2 regions of the Comamonas aquatilis genome follow, and region 1 is predicted to be linked to the other one. Evidence: predicted binding sites of a transcription regulator. Region 1 holds the regulator's gene; the other holds the start of a gene.
What was found. Region 1 encodes sigma-54, which starts transcription at its own class of promoters, with help from an activator protein. Its sites were predicted from a motif close to TGGCANGNAANCTGCTTT; they were not measured.
Positions count from the first base shown of each region.

Region 1 (4,753 bases):
CCTCGTTTTACATGATCGTGGGTCTGGTGCGCAGTGATGGCGGCGAGATCTTCATCGACGGTCATTCCGTGGGCAATATGCCGATTCACCAGCGCTCGCGCCTGGGACTGTCCTATCTGCCGCAGGAAGCCTCGATTTTCCGCAAGCTCAGCGTGGAAGAAAACGTCCGCGCCGTGCTGGAGCTGCAAAAGGACGAGCAAGGCAAGCTGCTCTCCAAGGAAGAGATAGACAAGCGGCTGAACAATCTGCTCAAGGAATTGCGCGTGGAGCATCTGCGCCAGTCTCCTGCGCTGGCCCTGTCCGGGGGCGAACGCCGCCGGGTGGAAATCGCCCGCGCCCTGGCCACGCAGCCGCGCTTCATTTTGCTCGATGAGCCGTTTGCCGGTATCGACCCCATCGCGGTGATCGAAATCCAGCGCATCATCGGTTTCTTGAAAGAGCGCGGCATTGGCGTGCTGATTACCGACCACAACGTGCGCGAAACCCTGGGTATCTGTGACCACGCCTTCATCATCAGCGACGGCCATGTGCTGGCCGAAGGTACGCCAGAGCAGATTGTGGACAACGCCGATGTGCGCCGCGTCTACCTGGGCGAACACTTCCGCATGTGATGCGTGAGTTGACCTCCGCGCTCCCCCGTTTTCTGTGGCTGCTGTCCCTGCATCGGGGACATGCCGGGGGCGCTTGCACATCAAGGATGTTCAGTTGATGAAGCCGGGCCTGTCCTTACGCGTATCCCAGCATCTCTCGCTCACGCCGCAGCTGCAGCAGTCGATTCAGCTGCTGCAACTGTCCACGTTGGAGCTGGCGCAGGAAGTTGAACAGATGCTGGTGGACAACCCGTTTCTGGAGCGCGATGGCGACGACGCCGCCGATGTGCCGATGGATGCTCCTGCTATGGAAGCGGCTACCGCTGAATCCATGGGCACTTCAGATAACTACTCATCTGAATCTGAATATTCATCAGCGCAAACAGCTTCGGAAACCATAGCTGAGGCGCCGACCGCTGAAACTCCCGAGACGCTGGACTGGAGCGGCGACGGCGCCGACGGACAAGACGGGGAGTGGGGTGGCGAATCCAGCAGCGAATGGGATGGCCCCTCCTCGTCCGGCAGCCGCAAAAGCGATGGCGACGAGGAAACCGACGCCATCGACCTAGCACGCGAGCATGAGAGTCTGAGCGATTTTCTGCACCGCCAGGCGCTCAGCTTGCGTCTGAGTGCCGAAGACTGCGCAGCGCTGCGCTTTCTGATCGAATCGCTGAACGACGACGGTTATCTGGAAGAGCCGCTGGCAGATCTGGCCTATAGCCTGGCCTGTGACGACCTAGAAGAGCGCGAAGAGCTGGAGCAGCGCTTTGCCATGGCGCTCAAGCTGCTGCAAAGCCTGGAGCCCGTGGGCGTGGGCGCACGCGATCTGGCCGAATGCCTGCAGCTGCAGCTGCGCGATCTGATTCGTCTGGCCGAAGATGAGGGCACGACAGCAAAGCACTGGGATGTGCTGCAGCTGGCCCTGTCCATGTGCTGCCAGCCCATGGACTTGCTGGCACGACGCGATATGCGCAAGCTCTCCAGCCTATGCGGCGCGCGCGAGGAGGCTCTGCGCGAGGCCCTGGCCCTGATTGCGCGGCTGGAGCCGCGACCCGGCCGCCGCTTCGTGGATGTGGAACGCCATATCGTGGTGCCCGATGTGATCGTGCGCCCGGTGCGTGTCGGCTCGGGCCGGATGGAGTTTTCCGTTCGCCTCAACACCGAAGTCATGCCGCGGCTCAAGGTGCATGACATCTATGCCGGCGTGCTGCGCCGCCACAAGAACAGCGAAGGCCATGCGGCACTGCAGCAGCGGCTGCAGGAAGCGCGCTGGTTCATCAAGAACATCCAGCAGCGCTTTGACACCATCTTGCGGGTGTCGGAAGCGATTGTGGAGCGGCAGAAAAACTTCTTTGTGCATGGCGAGCTGGCCATGCGTCCGCTGGTGCTGCGCGATATTGCCGATGCCCTGGGCCTGCACGAATCCACCATCAGCCGCGTGACCACGGCCAAGTACATGGCCACACCCCAGGGCACGTTCGAGCTCAAGTACTTCTTCGGCTCGGGCCTGGGCACCGAGACCGGCGGCAGCGCCTCCAGCACCGCCGTGCGGGCGTTGATCAAGCAGTTTGTGGACGCGGAAGACACGAAAAAACCGCTGTCGGACGCCAAGCTGGCCGATATGCTCAAGGAGCAAGGCATTGAATGCGCCCGCCGCACCGTGGCCAAGTACCGCGAGCAGCTGAAGATCCCGACCACCACGCTGCGCAAGGCGCTGTAAGCCACGCCCAACAAAAAAAGCCGCTGATGCCATGCTCAGCGGCTTTTTAATTTGGTGCGCAAAGCGCCTCAGGGGGTATCAATCAATTCGGTATCAACCACCAGATGAACAAAGCCAGCACGCCAATCATCAGCCCGAATTTGAGCACTTTGTAGAACGTGGGGTTCCAGCTGCGGAAGGCGCGGCGGTACTTGCCGGCGTAGAAGGAAATCTTGAACAGCTTGCTGATCATGCCGCGGGGATCGCCCTCGTTGTTGGGCGAGCTGGCGGCGGCCACCACGTTCTTACCCAGCCAGTGATTGAGCCACTGGGCAAAGCCGTTGGTCATGGGGCGCTCCACATCGCAAAACAACACGATGCGATTGCCTTCCGAGCGGTTCTCTGCCCAGTGCATATAGGTCTCGTCGAAGATCACGCCTTCGCCCTCGCGCCAGCTGTAGGGTGTGCCGTCCACTTCGATCATGCAGCGGTCGTCATTGGGTGCCAGCACGGCCAAGTGGTAGCGCAGCGAACCCGCATAGGGGTCGCGGTGCAGATTGAGCTTGGCGCCGGGCGGCAGCTCGGCAAACATGGCGGCCTTCACGCTGGGAATGGATTTGACCAGCGCCGTGGTCTTGGGGCACAGCTCCATGGCCGAGGGGTGGGCATCGCCATACCACTTCAGATAAAAGCGCTTCCAGCCGGTCTTGAAGAAGGAGTTGAAGCCTGCATCGTCATTGTTGGCGGCGGCCTTGATCTGCATGTTTTTTTGCAGATTGACAGCTTCTTCGCGGATTTCGCGCCAATTGGCTTGCAGCGGCGCCAGCTCGGGGAAGGTGCTGGTGGGTAGATAGGGTGTGCGCGGCACCTTGCTGAACATCAGCATGAAGACGTTGAAGGGCGCGGTGAAGGTGGAATGATCAAACAATTGCTTCACCACCTTGTGACGCACCTTGCCGCGCAGGTGCATGTACAGCCCGCAACCGAAAAACAGCACTACCAATGCCAGGACGATGATTTTTGCCATGGCGGCAATTTTACCGGGGTGCTCCAGCCGAGGCCATGGCACAGGTCAAACAGCGTTTTTCTTGAGGGCTCTCAAAGTTGATAGCTGCAGGCGCCTACTCTTCAATGGCTTGAGTCGATATTGATGCCGATCCACTGAATATCGGTCCGGCTTGGTGCCGCCGGGCCGCTCGTCGACGGGAGAAATCGACGTCTAGACAGGCAGGGGATTATTCCTACCCCTATGCACAAAGCCTGAGCCTATAAAACAAGGACTCGGTTAAGGGATTGAGCGCTTGAGGTCTATTTGCGTGGGCTCGGGTTAATACCGATGACAAACCTATAATCCGGCCCTTTTTTCCAAATTGATGGGCCTGAGGCCCGGGAGAGCGGTATGTTGCAACGTCGTCACGCAGTGGTTTCGGTCGGTCTGACAGCCTTGGCACTGGCTGGCGTCTGGGCTCCGGCAGCTCAAGCCCAGGACAAGCCCAAGGTGGCCTTGGTCATGAAATCCCTGGCCAATGAGTTCTTCCGCACCATGGAAGACGGTGCCAAGGCGCACCAGAAAGCCCACGCAGGCGAGTACGTGCTGCTGAGCAACGGCATCAAGAACGAAACCGACACCGCCGCCCAGATCAAGATGGTCGAGCAGATGGTGGCCCAGAAGGTGGATGCGCTGGTGATTGCCCCGGCTGACTCCAAGGCTCTGGTGCCGGTGCTCAAACAGGCGGTGGACAAGGGTGTGCGCGTGGTCAATATCGACAACCGCCTGGACGCCGCCGCCCTCAAGGAAAAAGGCCTGGTCATTCCTTTCGTCGGCCCCGACAACCGTGTGGGCGCTCGCCTGGTGGGCGAACACCTGGCCAAGCAGCTCAAGGCGGGCGACAAGGTCGGCATCATCGAGGGCGTGTCCACCACCACCAATGCGCAACAGCGCACGGCGGGTTTCAAGGATGCGATGACCGCAGCCAAGATGAACGTGGTTGGCGTGCAATCGGGCCAGTGGGAGATCGACAAGGGCAATACGGTGGCCGCCGGCATGCTGCGCGAAAACCCAGACCTGAAGGCTCTCCTGGCCGGTAATGACTCCATGGCCCTGGGCGCTGTGGCTGCCGTCAAGGCCGCCGGCAAGGCTGGCAAGGTGCTGGTGGTGGGCTACGACAACATTCGCGCCATTGCGCCCATGCTCAAGGATGGCCGCGTGCTGGCCACCGCAGACCAGTTTGCGGCCAAGCAAGCGGTTTTCGGCATTGAAGAAGCGCTGAAGGCCGTCAAGAACAAGACGCCGCAGGCCCAGATGCCTGCCGAAGTGAAAACGGACGTGGTGCTGGTGACCAAGTGATTGCTGCCGACAACCACCAGGGGCGGCGCGGCACGCCGGTGCTGACGCTGCAAGGCATGGGCAAGGACTATGGTCCAAGCACCGTGCTGGATGGCGTTTCCCTCGATCTGCGCGCCG
Region 1 is NZ_CBCSIW010000021.1:51,371-56,123, reverse strand. Features, by position in the region: gene lptB (LPS export ABC transporter ATP-binding protein) at 1-611, shown strand, start outside; gene ACNAZA_RS18830 (RNA polymerase factor sigma-54) at 709-2,310, shown strand; gene ACNAZA_RS18825 (aspartyl/asparaginyl beta-hydroxylase domain-containing protein) at 2,393-3,316, opposite strand; gene ACNAZA_RS18820 (sugar ABC transporter substrate-binding protein) at 3,689-4,636, shown strand; gene ACNAZA_RS18815 (sugar ABC transporter ATP-binding protein) at 4,693-4,753, shown strand, end outside.

Region 2 (4,753 bases), on a different contig from region 1:
TGGGACCGGTCCGATTCCGCCCAATGCCACGCTGAAGTTTGATGTGGAGCTGCTGGCCGTCAAGGGGCGCTAAAAGAACTTGATAAAGGCTGAATGCTCTTGATTCAGGAGCGTTCAATGCCCAGCCGCTTGGCAGTGCGCTGCAGATTGGCCCTGTCCATCTGCAGCTCGCGCGCTGCGGCGGCCCAGCTGCCCTGGTGGCGGGTCAGCGCATCGGCTACCAGTTGGCGCTCATAGCTCTGCAGCCTCTCGCGCAGACCGGTATCGTCAGCTGCCTCGGGCACGGGCAGCTCTTTGGGTACGGCCGAAGAGGACGCTGGCGCAGGCCCGGAGGCCGGCGATTCTTCCCATAAATCCTGTACCCCTATGCTGACCATGCGCGGCCGCTTTGCCTGGCTGTCGCTGCTTGCCGCCGTGGTCTGACGGCTCAGGGCCTTGAGCACGGCGCGGCTGATCAGATGCTCCAGTTCGCGCACATTGCCCGGCCAAGGCTGTAGCAGCAGGGCCGACTGTGCTTGCGCATCCAGGCGCAAGCCGCCCAGGCCCAGGCGGGAGCGGTTCTCTTCCAGAAAATATCCGGCCAGTAGCAGCACATCGCTATCGCGCTCGCGCAGCGCCGGCACCTGCAGCGGATAGACGTTGAGCCGGTGATAGAAGTCGGCCCGCATGCGCCCGGCCCGCACTTCTTCGGCCAGATCGCGGTTGGTGGCGGCCACCACGCGCACATCCACATGGTGCTCGCGGTCGGATCCCAGTCGCTGCAGCTGCCCGCTTTGCAGCACGCGCAGCAACTTGGCTTGCACGGGCAAGGAGAGCTCCCCCACTTCATCGAGAAACAGCGTGCCCTGATCGGCCTGCTCGAACTTGCCGCGCCGCTCGCTTTGCGCGCCGGTGAAAGCGCCGCGTACATGGCCGAAAAGCTCGCTTTCCACCAGATTGTCCGGCAGGGCCGCGCAATTGATGCTGACCAGGGGCTTGTCTGCGCGGGCGGACTGGGCATGCACAGCCTGTGCCACCAGCTCCTTGCCGGTGCCGGTTTCGCCGGTAATGAGCACGCTCAGATCGCTGGCAGCCACCAAGCCTATGTCTTTTTTGAGCTGGCGCATGGCGGGGCTGTGGCCCAGCATCTCGGGCTCGGAGCGGTTCGATTCGGTAAGAGTGGGATGAGCGCCCTCGCGCGCCATCTGGGTGAGTTGCTGCACGCGCTCGGCGGTGGCCACGGTGGCTGCGGCCAGGTTGCTGAAGGCCTGCAGCATGTCCAGCGCGGCGGCATCAGCAAAGCGGCCGGGCTCCAGTGCATCCAGCGTCAGCAGACCCCAGCTCAGGCCGCCGGTTTGCAGCACGCAGCCCATGCAGTCGTGCACGTCCAGCGGGCCGTGATGGGCGATCAAGCCGTCATAAGGGTCTGGCAGAGAGCTGTCGGGTTCAAAGCGCATGGCCTGGCCCGCCGCCAACAACTGGGCCAGCCGGGGATGTTCGGCCAGTCTGAAGCGCCTGCCCAGCGCATCGGGCACCAGGCCGTCTATGGCCACCGGGCGCAGCCATTCGCCTTCCAGGCGCAGCAGGGCCACGGCATCGGCCGGCAGCAAGGTGCGCAGGGCGGCAAGCAGGCGGCGCAGGCGCTCGCGCTCGGGCAGGTCCTGTGCCAGATCGGCCACCAGCGGGATGACGGCGTGAAGTATCTTGGTTGCGGTCATATCGACATTGTATGCAGTCAGTAAGACTGCTTTCTTGTAGAGTCAATTTGACACTACTTGCTGCAAGTCCTTGTTTTTTCAGCTTGCGTTAGCTGGCATGGTCTTTGCAGATATGGGGTCAAACCTCCATGAGAAACAAGGAAACCTCTATGCTGACCGATCGCCAACGTGAAATTGTTCGTTCCACCGTGCCGCTGCTGGAAACCGGCGGCGAGGCTTTGACCACGCATTTCTATCAAATCATGCTGGCCGGTCACCCCGAGGTGCGTCCGCTGTTCAATCAGGCCCATCAGCAAAGCGGCTCCCAGCCGCGCGCGCTGGCCCATAGCGTGCTCATGTATGCCAAGAATATCGATCGCCTGGAAGGTCTGGGCAATCTGCCGGCGCAAATCATCAACAAGCACGTAGCGCTGCAGGTGCAGGCCGAGCACTACCCGGTGGTCGGTGCCTGCCTGCTGCGTGCCATCCGCGAAGTGCTGGGTGCCGAAATCGCCACCGACGAAGTGCTGGCAGCCTGGGGCGCTGCCTATCAGCAGCTGGCCGATATCCTGATCGGAGCCGAGCGCAGCGTGTACGAGCAAACCGCAGCCGCGCCCGGCGGCTGGCGCGGTGCGCGCGATTTCAAGCTCAGCCACAAGGTGGCGGAAAGCGCCGAGATCAGCTCCTTCTATCTGGAGCCTGTGGATGGCGGCGCCGTCATGGCGCATCAACCCGGTCAGTACATAGGCATGCGCCTGGTGATCGATGGCGTGGAGCAGCGCCGCAACTACTCGCTGTCTGCGGCCAGCAATGGAAAGAGCTATCGCATCAGCGTCAAGCGCGAAGAGGGTGGCAAGGTTTCCAGCTACCTGCACGATGCCGTGAAGGTGGGCGATGTGCTGCAGCTGTTCGCACCCTCAGGCCATTTCACGCTGAAGGATGGCGAGAAGCCGTTGGTGCTGATCAGTGGCGGCGTGGGCATCACGCCCACCTTGCCCATGTTGCAGGCTGCGCTGCCCACTGGCCGTTCCATCACCTTCATCCACTGCGCACGCGAGCGCAAGGTTCATGCTTTCCGTGATGCCATCGATACGCTGGCCGCCGAGCATGCGCAGCTGACGCGCCACTACTGCTATGAGACGGTGCAGGCCGATGACGGTGTGGATGCCCAAGGCCATCTGAGTGCCGCGCAACTGGGCCAGTGGCTGCCGGAGTCGCGCGATGCCGATGTGTACTTCCTGGGCCCCAAGGCTTTCATGCGCTCGGTCAAGCAATCCCTGCGCGAGCTGGGTGTGCCCGAGGCGCAGGTGCATTACGAGTTCTTCGGCCCCGCCGAAGCGCTGGCCTGATTGCTATCGGATCAATAGCTTGAAGCGCATGTTCATCAAGCGCTTCAAGCTGTTTTTTAGCGGTAGTAGGCTTCCACCGTGCCCTTGATCTTGATCAGCAGGGGCTTGCCCTTGCGGTCCAGGGTCTTGCCGGCTGGTACCTTCACCCAGCCTTCGCTGACGCAGTATTCCTCCACGTCAAAGCGGTCCTTGCCGTTGAAGCGGATGCCGATGTCGTGCTCGAACACGGCGGCCACATGGTGGGGGCTGCGGGGGTCGATGGACAGGTGGTCTGGCAGTTCGGGGCGGATGGCGTCGGTCATGGTGTTCTGGGTTGCAAAAGACTCAAAACCGGCATTGTCTGCGCAATCGCAAAGGCCTGCCAGGGGCCGCATCAATGCCGGATGAGAGGCTTAGGGTCCGTTGCGCCTTGGCGCAGCCCTGGGCCTGCCCTATGCTTGGCCCATGCTCACATCCGAACAACGCCTGACATTGCAGCAGGCCAAGCGCCTGCCTCTGGTGCTTTTGCTGCTGGTGACCGCCGGATTCATTGCCACGGCAGTGGCGGGTGCACGCTGGGAGATCGTCCCCTTGTGGCTGGTCTGTCTGCGCGCGATTTGCGAGGCCGCCATGGTGGGGGCGCTGGCCGACTGGTTTGCTGTGACGGCGCTGTTTCGCCCCATACCGCTGCCCCTGGTGGGGCGCCACACGGCCATCATTCCGCGCAACAAGGATCGCATCGGCGAGAACCTGGCCGTCTTCGTGCGCGACAAGTTTCTCGATGCTCCCTCGCTGATGGCGCTGATCGAGCGCAACAACCCTGCACAAGCCCTGAGCGACTGGCTGACCACGCCCGCCAACAGTCAGCTGCTGGGCAAACAGGTGGCGCGCATGGCGCTGGCCGCTCTGGAGATGGTGCAGGACAAGCAGGTGGAGAAGTTTCTCAGCCACTCTCTCAAGGCGGTGCTGTCCCAGCTCAATCTCTCGGGTACGGCGGCTTCGCTGCTCACGGGTCTGACCCAGGGCGGGCGCCATCAGGCCGTGCTCGACGATGTGCTGGCCCGCCTGAGCAGTGTGCTGCGCACCGAGCAGACCCATGTGCTGATTGCGCACACCATAGTCTCCTGGCTCAAGCGCGAGCATCCGCTCAAGGAAAAAATGCTGCCCACCGACTGGCTCAGCGAAAAAGGCGCCAGCGTGTTTGCGGCGGCCATGGACAGCATGCTGCAGGACATTGCCACCAACCCCGAGCACCGCATGCGCGAGGCCTTTGATGCCTCGGTGCATCGCCTGATCGAGCGGCTGCAGCATGACCCCGAGTATGAGCAGCGGGTGGAGAAGCTGCGCCACTATCTGCTGCATGACGAAAAGCTGGCCAGCTATCTGCGCGAACTATGGCTGGGCCTGCGCGCCAAGCTGGAAAAAGATCTGGCCGACGAGCATTCGGCCCTGGCCCGCAAGACCACGGCCATGGGCCGCTGGCTGGGCCATTCCCTGGCACACGACGAGGCGCTGCGCACCTCCATGAACGAGCGTCTCAAGCGCTGGGCCGGCTCGCTGGCGCCCGATGTCTCGCAGTTCATCGGTCTGCATATTGCCGACACTGTCAAACGCTGGGATTCGCAACAGCTGTCCGAACTGATAGAGGCGCATATAGGCAAGGATTTGCAATACATACGCATCAACGGCACGTTGGTGGGCGGCGCCATAGGCCTGCTGCTGTTTGTGATTTCGCATGCAGGCGCCATC
Region 2 is NZ_CBCSIW010000003.1:61,255-66,007, forward strand. Features, by position in the region: gene ACNAZA_RS05350 (FKBP-type peptidyl-prolyl cis-trans isomerase) at 1-73, shown strand, start outside; gene norR (nitric oxide reductase transcriptional regulator NorR) at 105-1,697, opposite strand; gene hmpA (NO-inducible flavohemoprotein) at 1,847-3,025, shown strand; gene ACNAZA_RS05365 (DUF3297 family protein) at 3,082-3,327, opposite strand; gene ACNAZA_RS05370 (DUF445 domain-containing protein) at 3,470-4,753, shown strand, end outside.
Region 2: hmpA (NO-inducible flavohemoprotein) is a predicted target of sigma-54. The motif match lies at 1,791-1,808, and genes of this name have one in related genera.